DNA from 4 places in the Mixta hanseatica genome. Region 3 is predicted to be linked to each of the others. Evidence: predicted binding sites of a transcription regulator. Region 3 holds the regulator's gene; each other region holds the start of a gene.
The links. The regulator PurR, encoded in region 3, represses purine synthesis genes. The targets are predictions, from matches to a motif close to CANGCAAACGTTTGCNTG.

Region 1 (3,495 bases), 920 kb from region 3:
TACGCAGGCCATCGATCTCGGACTGACGCGTGTAGCTCGCGTAGCCCGCACGCTCGAGCTGTTAAAACCCGCCCCCTTTGTTTTCACCGTTGCCGGCACTAACGGCAAAGGCACCACCTGCCGTACGCTGGAAACGCTGCTGATGGCCGCCGGTTATCGCGTGGGCGTATATAGCTCGCCGCACCTGCTGCGCTATACCGAACGGGTGCGCATTCAGGGCGATGAGCTGCCGGAAGCGGCGCATAGCGCCAGCTTTGCCGCTATCGAAGCGGGACGCGGCGACACCTCGCTGACCTATTTTGAATTCAGTACGCTTTCGGCGCTGCAGCTATTTAAACAGGCGGCGCTGGATGTGGTGATCCTGGAAGTGGGGCTGGGCGGTCGCCTGGACGCCACCAATATCGTTGATGCGGATGTGGCGGCGATCACCAGCATCGCGCTGGACCATACCGACTGGCTGGGTCCGGATCGTGAAAGCATCGGCCGCGAAAAGGCGGGCGTTTTCCGGGCCGGCAAACCTGCCGTAGTCGGCGAGCCTGATATGCCGCAAAGCATCGCTCAGGTGGCGCAGGAAACCGGCGCTGGGCTGCAGCAGGTAGGGCGCGACTGGAGCTGGCAGGCGCAGGAAAGCGGCTGGCGCTTCAGTAATGCCCACGTCACGTTGGAAAACCTGCCGTTGCCGCAGGTGCCGTTGCCTAACGCGGCGACGGCGCTGGCGGCGTTAAGTGCCTCCGGGCTGCAGGTCAGTGAAGCGATTATTCGTCAGCATCTGGATAAAGCGGTGCTGCCGGGACGCTTTCAAACCGTGGCGCAGCAGCCGCGGGTGATTCTGGACGTGGCGCACAACCCGCATGCCGCAGGCTATCTGGCCGGACGGCTGGCGCAGTTGCCGAAAACGGGACAGGTGCATGCGGTGGTGGGCATGTTGCATGATAAAGATATTGCCGGTACCCTGGCGTCTCTGGCTCCGCAGGTGGATTGCTGGTATTTAGCGCCGTTGGAAGGCCCGCGCGGCGCCAGCGCTGAACAGCTGATGGCCGAGCTGCAAACGGATCGGGCGCATGCCTTTGGTTCTGTTACCGCTGCATGGCAGGCCGCCATGCAGCAGGCAGCTGAGCAGGATATTGTGCTGGTATGTGGATCTTTCCATACCGTGGCACAGGTCATGGAAGCGATGGATACGGAGAAGGGCAGTGGCAAGTAAGTTTCAGAACCGCTTAGTCGGCACGGTCATTCTGGTCGCCGTTGGCGTCATTGTGCTGCCAGGCCTGCTTGACGGCAAAAAAAAACATTATAAAGAAGAATTCGCGGCGATCCCGCTGGTGCCGAAGCCGGACGATCAGCAGGATAGCGATATGGTGCCGCCGGTCACGCAGTCGCTGCCTTCGCAGCCGCCAGAGGGCGCAGGCGCGGCGATCGGGGGCGGCAGCAATCGTCCGCAGCAGTCGGGCGATAACGGCGCGGCTGTACCGCAGCATAACAGCGCGCCATCGGTAGTTGCTCCGCCGCCGGTGGTGCAATCGCCGCCGAAAGTAAACACGGAACAGCCGAAGCCCAAAGCGGTGGAACCACCTAAACCGAAGCCGGTAGAAACGCCGAAGCCGAAACCGGTAGAACAGCCAAAGCCGGTAGAACAAACGGCGCCGACCGGGCAGGCTTATGTGGTGCAACTCGGCGCGCTGAAAAATGCCGCGAAAGTGAATGAGATCGTGGCACAGCTGCGTCTTTCCGGTTACCGCGCCTTTACCGTGCCCTCAACGCCGGTACAGGGGCAGATTACTCGCATCTATGTCGGCCCGGATGCCTCGAAGGCGAAAATGCAGTCGGCGGTAGGCGAACTGAAAAGCCTCTCTGGACTGAGCGGCGTAGTTAAGCCTTATAGCGCGCGTTAAGCAATGGGCGCAGCAGCGGATCCCGTACCGGGTTTTGCCGCTGCGCCTGTCTCCGCTGCATTTTTTTGGCCGATTTTTTATTTTTATGTGATGGGGAAAACGCTACGCAAACGTTTTCTTTTTCTGTTAGAATGCGCCCCGAACTGGATGCAGGGGCATTGTCGCTGGAAGAGTTCATGGTCTGGATAGATTACGTCATCATTGGGATTGTTAGTTTTTCTGCTCTTGTCAGCCTGATCCGTGGGTTTGTTCGGGAAGCTTTATCTCTTATCACCTGGGGATGCGCATTCTTTGTTGCCAGTCATTACTATCCCTTCCTTGCTGTCTGGTTCACCGGATTTGACGATCAGCTGGTGCGCAACGGCATCGCTATCGCAGTGCTCTTTATCGCTACCCTGATTGTCGGAGCGATAGTGAACTATGTGATTGGCTCGCTGGTCGAAAAAACGGGTTTGTCGGGAACCGACAGAGTACTGGGTGTCTGCTTCGGGGCGCTGCGCGGCGTGCTAATCGTTTCAGCGATGCTGTTCTTCCTCGATACCTTTACCGGCTTTCCCAAAAGCCCGGACTGGCAACAGTCTCAACTGATTCCTGAGTTCAGTTACATCATCAGATGGTTCTTTGACTATCTGCAAAGCACGTCGAGTTTTTTGCCCCGGTAATCGCGCCGGGTGTGCGGCCAATGAGGATATGACAACATGTGCGGTATTGTCGGTATCACCGGTTTTATGCCGGTCAACCAGTCGATTTATGACGCGTTAACGGTGCTGCAGCACCGTGGGCAGGATGCCGCAGGCATTTGTACCATCGATGCGCTGAACTGTTTCCGTCTGCGTAAGGCGAACGGGCTGGTCAACGATGTGTTCGAAGCACGCCATATGCAGCGTTTGCAGGGCAATATGGGCATCGGTCATGTGCGTTACCCTACCGCCGGTAGCTCCAGCGCGTCCGAAGCGCAGCCTTTCTACGTCAACTCCCCGTACGGTATTACCCTGGCCCACAACGGCAACCTGACCAATGCGCACGAGCTGCGTAAACAGCTGTTTGAAAGCGGTCGCCGTCACGTGAATACCACCTCCGATTCTGAAATTCTGCTGAATATCTTCGCTCAGGAGCTGGATCGCTGTCCGCACCACCCGCTGGAAGCGGACGATATCTTCTCTGCCGTGGCCGCTGTACATCAGCAGGTGCGCGGCGCCTACGCCTGCGTGGCGATGATTATCGGGCATGGCATGGTCGCCTTCCGCGATCCTAACGGTATTCGTCCGTTAGTGATGGGCAAACGCGATCTGGCTGAAGGCCGCACCGAGTATATGGTCGCTTCGGAAAGCGTGGCGCTGGATACGCTGGGCTTTGAGTTTCTGCGCGACGTGGCGCCGGGCGAAGCGGTCTATATCACCGTTAACGGTCAGCTCTACACCCGCCAATGCGCTGAAAACCCGCGCAATAACCCGTGCCTGTTTGAATATGTCTATTTTGCGCGCCCGGACTCTTTCCTCGATAAGATTTCGGTCTACAGCGCCCGCGTCCGCATGGGCACCAAGCTGGGCGCGAAAATCGCCCGCGAGTGGGAAGATTTAGATATTGATGTGGTGATCCCTAT
Region 2 (3,495 bases), 1.1 Mb from region 3:
CAGCAGGCGGCGCGCGTCTCTGACTATACCGCATTTATGCATCAGGGAAGGGTGGTGGAGTTTGCTGATACCGATACGCTGTTTACCACGCCGCGGCAACGACGTACGGAAGATTATATTACCGGACGCTTTGGCTGAAAAAGCGCAGAGCCAGCAGGCTGGCTCTGAATTAGGGTTTATTCGTTTAACGCCGGCAACGCTTAATCGCCCGCGTAGCCCTGCGGCGGAAGCGGGTTGCCATCAAGCCAGGCGGCGTTATCACGCATCATCAGCCGGCCCGCAACGAACCAGCTAATCACCAGCGGATAAATCGCATGTTCCTGATGCTGCACGCGTGCGATCACCTCTTCTTCGCTGTCGCCGCCAAATACCGGTACCCGGGCCTGTAAGATCACCGGGCCGCCATCCAGCTGGTCGGTCACAAAATGCACCGAGGTGCCATGTTCGCGGTCGCCGTTGGCGATCGCCTGACGGTGGGTGTGCAGCCCCGGATATTTCGGCAGCAGAGAAGGATGAATATTCAGCAGGCGATCGTGATAATGCGCGACAAAGGCCGGGCTAAGAATACGCATATAGCCCGCCAGCACCACCAAATCGGGCGCGCAGGCGTCGATCTCGCGCATAAGCTGGCGATCAAACGCCTCGCGGCTTTCATAATCGGACGCGGAAAGCGCATGGGCGGCAACGCCCGCACTGCGGGCGCGCTCAAGGCCAAACGCGTCGGCCTTATTGCTGAACACCGCCGCCACACTGGCGTTGATGCGGCCCTGCTGACAGGCATCGAGAATCGCCTGCAGATTGCTGCCGCTACCCGATATCAGCACGACCAACCGCTTCATTTGATAACCACACGCTCTTCTGCGTCAGAGGCATTAATTACGCCGATTTTCCACGCCTGCTCGCCTGCGGCATTCATCAGTTCAACCGCTTTATCTGCTTCGGCGGCGCTGACGGCGATCACCATGCCGACGCCGCAGTTAAAGGTGCGGTACATTTCATGGCGGCTAACGTTGCCCGCCTGCTGCAGCCAGCCAAAGACTGCCGGCCACTGCCAGCTGGCTTCATCGATAACCGCCTGGGTATTTTCCGGCAGCACGCGCGGAATATTTTCCCAGAAGCCGCCGCCGGTGAGATGGGCGATAGCGTGCACATCGATCTGCTCAATCAGGCTGAGGATATTTTTAACGTAGATACGCGTCGGGGCCAGCAGATGATCGGCCAGCGGCTGGCCGTCGAGCTGCTCGCTTAACGGGTCGGTCTGGCTGACTTCCAGAATTTTACGCACCAGAGAATAGCCGTTAGAGTGCGGGCCGCTGGAGGCGAGGGCGATCAGCACGTCGCCATCCTGTACTTTACTGCCGTCAATGATTTCTGACTTTTCCACCACGCCGACGCAGAAGCCAGCCACGTCGTAATCTTCGCCGTGATACATCCCCGGCATCTCTGCGGTTTCACCGCCTACCAGCGCGCAGCCCGACTGTAAGCACCCTTCGGCGATGCCGCCAATCACGGCGGAAGCGGTATCGACATCCAGCTTGCCGGTGGCGTAGTAATCCAGGAAGAAGAGCGGCTCTGCGCCCTGAACCACCAAATCGTTAACGCACATGGCGACCAGATCGATGCCGATGGTATCATGGCGCTGCAGATCCATCGCCAGACGCAGCTTGGTGCCGACGCCGTCGGTGCCGGAAACCAGCACCGGCTCGCGATACTTTTGCGGCAGCGCACAGAGCGCGCCGAAACCGCCGAGGCCGCCCATCACTTCCGGACGACGGGTTTGTTTCACCACGCCTTTAATACGATCGACTAACGCGTTGCCTGCATCAATATCAACGCCGGCGTCTTTATAGCTGAGAGAGGTCTTGTCGGTCACTGCGGAATCCCCACGCGGTTTTGCGGTTTGAATTAAAGCGCGGCAATTCTAACAGCGCAGGCAAACGTTTGCGAGGCCAGTGTTGCAGATTATTTATTTTCGATGATGCTTGATCCAGCCGCCGCCTTTTACGCTTTATTGCCTGATTGCATATGGCGCGGCAGACAAAAGGCGGTATAATCCGGCGATTTTTTTTTCCGCTCAACACTCCGGGAGTACAACAATGAAGATCGTGGAAGTCAAACACCCGCTCGTCAAACATAAACTGGGCCTGATGCGTGAGCAAGACATTAGCACCAAGCGCTTTCGCGAACTGGCATCTGAAGTGGGAAGTTTGCTGACCTACGAAGCCACTGCCGATCTGGAAACTGAAAAAGTCACCATTGAAGGCTGGAATGGTCCGGTAGAAATTGACCAGATCAAAGGCAAGAAAATCACCGTTGTCCCGATTCTGCGTGCCGGTCTCGGTATGATGGAAGGGGTGCTGGAGCATGTGCCAAGCGCGCGTATCAGCGTGGTGGGCGTTTACCGTGATGAAGAGACACTGGAGCCGGTCCCTTATTTCCAGAAGCTGGTTTCCAATATCGAAGAGCGCATGGCGCTGGTAGTGGACCCGATGCTGGCCACCGGCGGCTCGATGATCGCCACCATTGATCTGCTGAAGAAAGCGGGCTGTAACTCCATCAAGGTGCTGGTGCTGGTCGCCGCGCCGGAAGGCATTGCCGCGCTGGAAAAGGCGCATCCGGATGTTGAACTCTATACCGCCTCCATCGATCACGGCCTGAACGAGAAAGGTTACATCATCCCCGGTCTTGGCGACGCGGGTGATAAGATTTTCGGAACCAAATAATTATTCAGCCGACCGCAGAGTCGGCTTTTTTTTGCCAAAAACAGCCCAAGGGGATACTCCATGACTCGTCGCGCGATTGGCGTTAGCGAACGTCCACCGCTACTGCAAACGATTCCGCTCAGTTTTCAGCATCTGTTCGCCATGTTCGGCGCGACGGTGCTGGTGCCGATTCTGTTTCATATCAATCCGGCAACGGTGCTGTTGTTTAACGGCATCGGCACCTTACTCTATCTATTTATCTGTAAGGGTAAAATCCCTGCCTATTTAGGTTCCAGCTTCGCCTTTATTTCGCCGGTGTTGCTGTTGCTGCCTCTGGGCTATGAGGTGGCGCTGGGCGGCTTTATTCTGTGCGGCGTGCTGTTTTGTCTGGTGGCGCTGATTGTGAAAAAAGCGGGCACCGGCTGGCTGGATGTGATGTTCCCACCGGCGGCGATGGGCGCGATTGTCGCGGTTATCGGGCTGGAACTGGCGGGCGTCGCAGCGAATATGGCCGGCCTGCTGCCTGCCAGCGGCGCGACGGTAGATGGTACCGCGGTGACCGTTTCCCTGGTGACGCTGGCGGTAACCGTGTTTGGTTCGGTACTGTTTCGCGGTTTTATGGCGATCATCCCTATTCTGATCGGCGTGCTGGCGGGCTATCTGCTTTCCTGGGCGATGGGCATCGTCGACTGGAGCGGAGTGGCGGCCGCGCCGTGGTTCGCGCTGCCGACGTTTTATACGCCGCGCTTTGAATGGTATGCGATGTTAACGATCCTGCCGGCCGCGCTGGTGG
Region 3 (3,495 bases):
AAATGCTAGCCACGCGGCGACAGTGTCAACAGGTGGCGAACGGCTGGCGCGGGCAGTTAAGCATTGCGGTGGATCGTATCGTTAAACCGCAGCGTACCCGCCAGCTGGTGCTCGATTTTTACCGGCACTTTCCGGATATGGAGCTGTTGATTACGCCGGAAGTGTTTAACGGCGTCTGGGATGCGCTGGCCGACGGACGGGTGGATGTGGCGATTGGCGCAACCCAGGCGATCCCGGTGGGCGGGCGCTTCGCCTTCCGCGATATGGGGGCGCTCAACTGGCGCTGCGTGGTCAGCGTTAATCATCCGTTAGCCGGCATAACGACCCAGCTGCAGGATGATGATATTCGTCCCTGGCCGTCGCTGGTGCTGGAAGATACCTCGCGCGCGCTGCCGCGACGTACCACCTGGACGCTGGATAATCAGCGCCGGCTGGTGGTGCCCGACTGGGAAAGCGCCTTTGATTGCCTGCGCGCCGGGCTGTGCGTGGGGATGGTGCCCGGCCACTTTGCCGCGCCGCTGCTGCAAGCCCGGCAGCTAACGGAGCTGACCTTACCGCAGCCTTTCCCGGATAGCTTCTGTTGCGTGAGCTGGTCAGAGCAAAGTAATTCACCCGCGCTGCGCTGGCTACTGGACTATCTTGGCGATACGGAAACCATCAATCGGGAATGGCTGCGTGAGGAGTAGCAGGCTCAGGAAGCGGTTTTCCTGAGCCTCAGGCATTAACGGCGGTAGTCGCGGAACGGACCGTCAGCAACGGAGCGGCGTTCAATCAGCGTAGGATGCACTTCAATGGTCTGCGGTTCTTCGCGTTTGCTGGTAATACGGTCCAGCAGCATATCGAAAGCGGTTTCGCCCAGCTGCTCTTTTGGCTGATGTACCGTGGTCAGCGCTGGGGTGAAATAGCGCGCGTTGCGCACGTTATCGTAGCCGATAACGGAGATATCCTGCGGCACGCGCAGCCCCATCTCATCCGCAGCGCAAATCGCGCCCATCGCCATAATATCACCGCCGCAGAAAACAGCGGTAGGGCGCTGCTTTTGCGCCAGGATTTGCTGCATGGCGCGATAGCCCGATTCCGGTTCAAAGTCGCCCTGCACGATCCACTCATCACGTACCGGGATGTTGGCTTCATTCAACGCTTTTACGAAACCTGCAAAACGTCCGCTGCCGGTGTTGCGCTCCATCTGGCCGGGGATCGCGCCGATGTCGCGGTGGCCGCGCTCGATCAAATAGCGCCCGGCCAGATAGCCGCCTTCAAACGCGTTATCCAGCACGGTATCGGTAAAATCGCCGCGGGATTCGCCCCAGTCCATCACCACCATAGGGATATTGCGGTTCTCCTCAAGCATCTTCAGCAGTGCTTCAGGATACTCAGAACACATTACCAGCAGGCCATCCACGCGCTTCTGCGCCATCATGGAGAGGTAAGCCTGCTGTTTCTGTAAATCGTTGTGGGCATTGCCCAAAATCAGGGTATAGCCGCGAGCGAAACAGCGCGTTTCCACCGCTTCTATAATCTCAGCGAAATAGGGCGCTTCGCTGGAAGTCGCCAGCAGACCAATCGATTTGGTATGGTTAACCTTCAGGCTGCGCGCAACGGCACTGGGCGAATAGTGTAATTCTTTGATGGCTGCCCAGACGGCCTCTCGGGTCTCTTCCGCGACAAAACGCGTTTTATTGATGACGTGCGATACCGTAGTAGTGGAAACGCCGGCACGCTTTGCGACATCTTTGATTGTTGCCATTAAAAAGATACTCCTGCGCCTGACGTAATAGTCTGATCAGGCTAATGTTAATCGTTTGCGTCCGCATGGCGTTATTCAGCACGCATAAAGGTGAAATTGGCGGGCTGAGGTACGTCTGATAGGCGGGACGTCTTTAAAATAAGGGTTGGCAACGGTGGTTTTTTGTCGTTGCGCAACGCAAGGCGGGGATTCTATCAAGGTGGCGCAAAGAAAACGAGATTTTTACCAGGGAGTATGGGAAAATCTATACCGTTATTTTTTGTGTGGTTAAAGGAGAGGGTGAATGAGCACCGATTTAAAACTATCAATAGGCACCACGGTTGCGGCATTGCTGATGATTATTGCATTTAGCTTCACTGCCGTAATGCACTGATCGCAGCACGAAGGATAAAAAAAGCCTGTCACTAAGACAGGCTTTTTTGTTGCGCAACAGCGTTAGCGAATGGTGCGCGGCGTCATCACGCGGCGCGCGCCAACATAGTGCCGCTGCCAGTAATCATCGCTAAGCTGGCTAATCTGGATATCTTTACCGGTTCGCGGTGACTGAATAAAGCGGCCGTTACCCAGATAGACGCCCACGTGATCGGCCGCGCCGCGGTTATTGATGCGGAAGAAGACCAGATCGCCTTTCTCCAGCGCCTCACGGTTAATCGGAGCCGCATCACGCAGGTGATACATCTCATTGGCGGTACGCGGGATCTTAAATTTCACTACATCTTTATAGGCGTACCAGACCAGACCGCTGCAGTCGAAACCGGTATGAGGCGAGGTGCCTCCCCACAGATAAGGCTTACCTAGCTGACTCATCAGTTTGTTCATCGCCGTTTCACGCGCTTTTTGATAGCGTTCACGGTGCGCCTTACTCATTTCCAGCGGCCCGCGCTTTGCGAGCGCCGTCGAATTTTTGTCGCCGCGCTGACGACCATAGCGTTGTTTGCTCTTTTTAAGGCTGCTTTTTTTCACGCTGGCGGTTTTGGTTGCGGCGCGACTTTTTTTTGTGCTGGCGGCGGTTACCACCGCAGGCTTGCTTTTTTTCTTCAGCTTGTTTTTTTCAACGCTGGCCGGACGCGCCTTTTTACTGGCCGTTTTCACCGGCCGACGCTTACGACGATCGTCGTCGCGGGCGATTTTTTTATCAACTTTATGCTGGCTGGCCTTAACCGGCGCCTGCGGCGATGCCTGGGCAACGTTAAAAAAGAGTTGGGCAACGGTCAGCATAAAAAGCGTAATCAATAAACGCATGGTGTGGTTACACTCAAAGCGCAGTGATAGCGCAAGGTTAATCTTATTTCTGCCATAGCGGCAGACTCCTGGTGGCCAATTCTAATCGAACTTATTGCGAAAAGATAAAGCCTTTTTTAGTGAAATAAACTTTAAGTGCATACAGATGTAAAAATAAGCATAAACAGGCTTTTATCTCAGCAATGTTATGACCAGTTATTAATCGCCGCCGCAGAAATGCCCCAGACGGTGGTTATTTTGGCCGCGCAACCCGGTACAATAACCTGCGTTATTTAACCTTACAGAAAATGTCGTTTTCAGCAACCCGCTACAGTCGCTACAATCAATAGACACGAAGCATGCTATTTAAGGAAGGCAATTATGAGTACTGTTGAAAAAATTCAGCGCCAGATCGCAGAAAACCCGATTCTGCTCTATATGAAAGGCTCGCCGAAGTTACCAAGCTGCGGCTTTTCTGCGCAAACGGTTCAGGCTCTTTCTGCCTGCGGCGAACGCTTCGCCTATGT
Region 4 (3,495 bases), 1.9 Mb from region 3:
GCTACCTACTTCTTTTGCAACCCACTCCCATGGTGTGACGGGCGGTGTGTACAAGGCCCGGGAACGTATTCACCGTGGCATTCTGATCCACGATTACTAGCGATTCCGACTTCACGGAGTCGAGTTGCAGACTCCGATCCGGACTACGACGCACTTTATGAGGTCCGCTTGCTCTCGCGAGGTCGCTTCTCTTTGTATGCGCCATTGTAGCACGTGTGTAGCCCTGGCCGTAAGGGCCATGATGACTTGACGTCATCCCCACCTTCCTCCGGTTTATCACCGGCAGTCTCCTTTGAGTTCCCGGCCGAACCGCTGGCAACAAAGGATAAGGGTTGCGCTCGTTGCGGGACTTAACCCAACATTTCACAACACGAGCTGACGACAGCCATGCAGCACCTGTCTCACGGTTCCCGAAGGCACTTCCGCATCTCTGCAGAATTCCGTGGATGTCAAGGCCAGGTAAGGTTCTTCGCGTTGCATCGAATTAAACCACATGCTCCACCGCTTGTGCGGGCCCCCGTCAATTCATTTGAGTTTTAACCTTGCGGCCGTACTCCCCAGGCGGTCGACTTAACGCGTTAGCTCCGGAAGCCACGAGTCAAGCTCACAGCCTCCAAGTCGACATCGTTTACGGCGTGGACTACCAGGGTATCTAATCCTGTTTGCTCCCCACGCTTTCGCACCTGAGCGTCAGTCTTCGTCCAGGGGGCCGCCTTCGCCACCGGTATTCCTCCAGATCTCTACGCATTTCACCGCTACACCTGGAATTCTACCCCCCTCTACGAGACTCTAGCCTGCCAGTTTCGAATGCAGTTCCCGGGTTGAGCCCGGGGATTTCACATCCGACTTGACAGACCGCCTGCGTGCGCTTTACGCCCAGTAATTCCGATTAACGCTTGCACCCTCCGTATTACCGCGGCTGCTGGCACGGAGTTAGCCGGTGCTTCTTCTGCGGGTAACGTCAATGAATAAGGTTATTAACCTCACTCCCTTCCTCCCCGCTGAAAGTACTTTACAACCCGAAGGCCTTCTTCATACACGCGGCATGGCTGCATCAGGCTTGCGCCCATTGTGCAATATTCCCCACTGCTGCCTCCCGTAGGAGTCTGGACCGTGTCTCAGTTCCAGTGTGGCTGGTCATCCTCTCAGACCAGCTAGGGATCGTCGCCTAGGTGAGCCGTTACCCCACCTACTAGCTAATCCCATCTGGGTTCATCCGATGGTGTGAGGCCCGAAGGTCCCCCACTTTGGTCTTGCGACGTTATGCGGTATTAGCCACCGTTTCCAGTGGTTATCCCCCTCCATCGGGCAGATCCCCAGACATTACTCACCCGTCCGCCACTCGTCAGCAGAGCAGCAAGCTGCTCTCTGTTACCGTTCGACTTGCATGTGTTAGGCCTGCCGCCAGCGTTCAATCTGAGCCATGATCAAACTCTTCAATTAAAAGTCTGATGCTCGAGAAAAACGTCGTAATGAATTACGTGTTCACTCTGAGACTTGATACTGCAATTATTTTTGCGATATCCCGTCCGTGAGTGCCCACACAGATTGTCTGATAAATTGTTAAAGAGCGGTGCGACCGGCGTTTCGTGCCGTTGTCGCGAGGTGGCGTATATTACGCTTTCCTCTTTCAGAGTCAACCCCTTTTTCAGAAGTTTTTCTCCGGCGATTCAGACTTCGCTGAACCGCTCAACACCGCGTGGCGTAAGCCGTTGTGCCGTGTCGATGGAGGCGCATTATAGGGAGTTCTCGGCGGCCTGCAACCGCTAAATTGCAAAAAAATGACTGTTTGCTGCAATCCCCAGCAAAACCGCTATTTATACGCAGTTATCCACAGAATTATGCACCTGCCGCCGGGATTCTAATTTAGGCGAGCATCACGCAAACGTTTTCGCTACAATGCCAGCCGACGTTAATAATGCCCCTGATGGGGCGTTACCTGAAGCTTACCTTTATAGAAGGCCTGTTAAGCTTGATGTAACGCTCTTTACTTGCGAACTAAAGCCAAGGGATAAAACCACCATGCAACAACGTCGTCCTGTACGCCGCGCTCTGCTCAGCGTGTCTGATAAAGCCGGTATCGTCGAATTCGCTCAGGCTCTTTCCCAAAGAGGCGTTGAGCTACTCTCCACTGGCGGCACGGCTCGCCTGCTGGCTGATGCTGGCCTGCCGGTAACAGAAGTCTCTGATTACACCGGCTTCCCGGAAATGATGGATGGACGCGTTAAAACTTTGCATCCGAAGGTACACGGCGGCATTCTCGGACGTCGCGGTCAGGATGATGAGATCATGAGCCAGCATCACATCGATCCGATCGATATGGTTGTCGTTAACCTTTATCCCTTTGCTCAGACCGTCGCGCGCGAAGGCTGCACACTGGAAGACGCGGTAGAAAATATAGATATTGGCGGGCCGACCATGGTGCGCTCGGCAGCGAAGAACCATAAAGACGTGGCGATTGTGGTTAAGAGCAGCGATTATCAGGCGATCATTGCCGAGCTGGACGCTAACGATAACGCCCTCTCCTTTGATACCCGCTTCGATCTCGCAATCAAAGCATTTGAACATACCGCTGCCTATGACAGCATGATCGCTAACTACTTCGGCAGCCTGGTGCCGGCCTATCATGGCGAGACCAATACGCCTTCAGGCCGTTTCCCGCGCACCTTAAATCTGAACTTCATTAAAAAGCAGGATATGCGCTACGGCGAAAACAGCCACCAGCAGGCTGCTTTCTATATTGAAGAAGAGATTAAAGAGGCGTCCGTCGCCACGGCCCGCCAGCTACAGGGCAAAGCGCTCTCTTATAATAATATTGCCGATACTGATGCCGCGCTGGAGTGCGTAAAAGAATTCAACGAGCCCGCCTGCGTGATCGTTAAGCATGCCAACCCTTGCGGCGTGGCGGTCGGCAGTTCTCTGCTGGACGCCTACGAGCGCGCCTTTAAAACCGACCCTACCTCAGCCTTTGGCGGCATTATCGCTTTTAACCGCGAGCTGGACGAAGCCACCGCGCAGGCGATCATTAGCCGACAGTTCGTTGAAGTGATCATTGCGCCATCCGCCAGCGACGCCGCCCTGCAGATCACTGCGGCAAAACAGAACGTTCGCGTCCTGACCTGCGGCGATTGGCAGCAGCGCATCGGCGGTTTAGATTTCAAACGCGTTAATGGCGGCCTGCTGGTACAGGATCGCGATTTAGGCATGGTCGACCGCAGCCAGCTGCGCGTGGTGTCGAAGCGCCAGCCTACCGAGCAGGAGCTGCGTGATGCGCTGTTCTGTTGGAAAGTCGCCAAGTTCGTGAAATCCAATGCCATCGTTTATGCGCGCGATAATATGACCATCGGCATTGGCGCCGGTCAGATGAGCCGTGTCTACTCCGCTAAAATCGCCGGTATCAAAGCGGGTGATGAAGGGCTAGAGGTAAAAGGTTCGGCGATGGCTTCCGATGCGTTTTTCCCGTTCCGTGATGGCATTGATGCCGCGGCCGCCGTT

Region 1: cvpA (colicin V production protein) is a predicted target of PurR. The motif match lies at 1,996-2,013, and genes of this name have one in related genera.
Region 2: purM (phosphoribosylformylglycinamidine cyclo-ligase) is a predicted target of PurR. The motif match lies at 1,931-1,948, and genes of this name have one in related genera.
Region 4: purH (bifunctional phosphoribosylaminoimidazolecarboxamide formyltransferase/IMP cyclohydrolase) is a predicted target of PurR. The motif match lies at 1,879-1,896, and genes of this name have one in related genera.

The regions. Positions count from the first base shown of each region.
Region 1 is NZ_CP082904.1:2,972,193-2,975,687, reverse strand. Features, by position in the region: gene folC (bifunctional tetrahydrofolate synthase/dihydrofolate synthase) at 1-1,204, shown strand, start outside; gene dedD (cell division protein DedD) at 1,194-1,892, shown strand; gene cvpA (colicin V production protein) at 2,069-2,554, shown strand; gene purF (amidophosphoribosyltransferase) at 2,591-3,495, shown strand, end outside.
Region 2 is NZ_CP082904.1:3,135,031-3,138,525, reverse strand. Features, by position in the region: gene pstB (phosphate ABC transporter ATP-binding protein PstB) at 1-138, shown strand, start outside; gene purN (phosphoribosylglycinamide formyltransferase) at 201-839, opposite strand; gene purM (phosphoribosylformylglycinamidine cyclo-ligase) at 836-1,873, opposite strand; gene upp (uracil phosphoribosyltransferase) at 2,097-2,723, shown strand; gene uraA (uracil permease) at 2,784-3,495, shown strand, end outside.
Region 3 is NZ_CP082904.1:2,056,630-2,060,124, forward strand. Features, by position in the region: gene punR (DNA-binding transcriptional activator PunR) at 1-686, shown strand, start outside; gene purR (HTH-type transcriptional repressor PurR) at 722-1,747, opposite strand; gene cydH (cytochrome bd-I oxidase subunit CydH) at 2,031-2,120, shown strand; gene K6958_RS10010 (C40 family peptidase) at 2,183-2,989, opposite strand; gene K6958_RS10015 (Grx4 family monothiol glutaredoxin) at 3,347-3,495, shown strand, end outside.
Region 4 is NZ_CP082904.1:3,949,475-3,952,969, forward strand. Features, by position in the region: rRNA gene K6958_RS18710 (16S ribosomal RNA) at 1-1,443, opposite strand, end outside; gene purH (bifunctional phosphoribosylaminoimidazolecarboxamide formyltransferase/IMP cyclohydrolase) at 2,023-3,495, shown strand, end outside.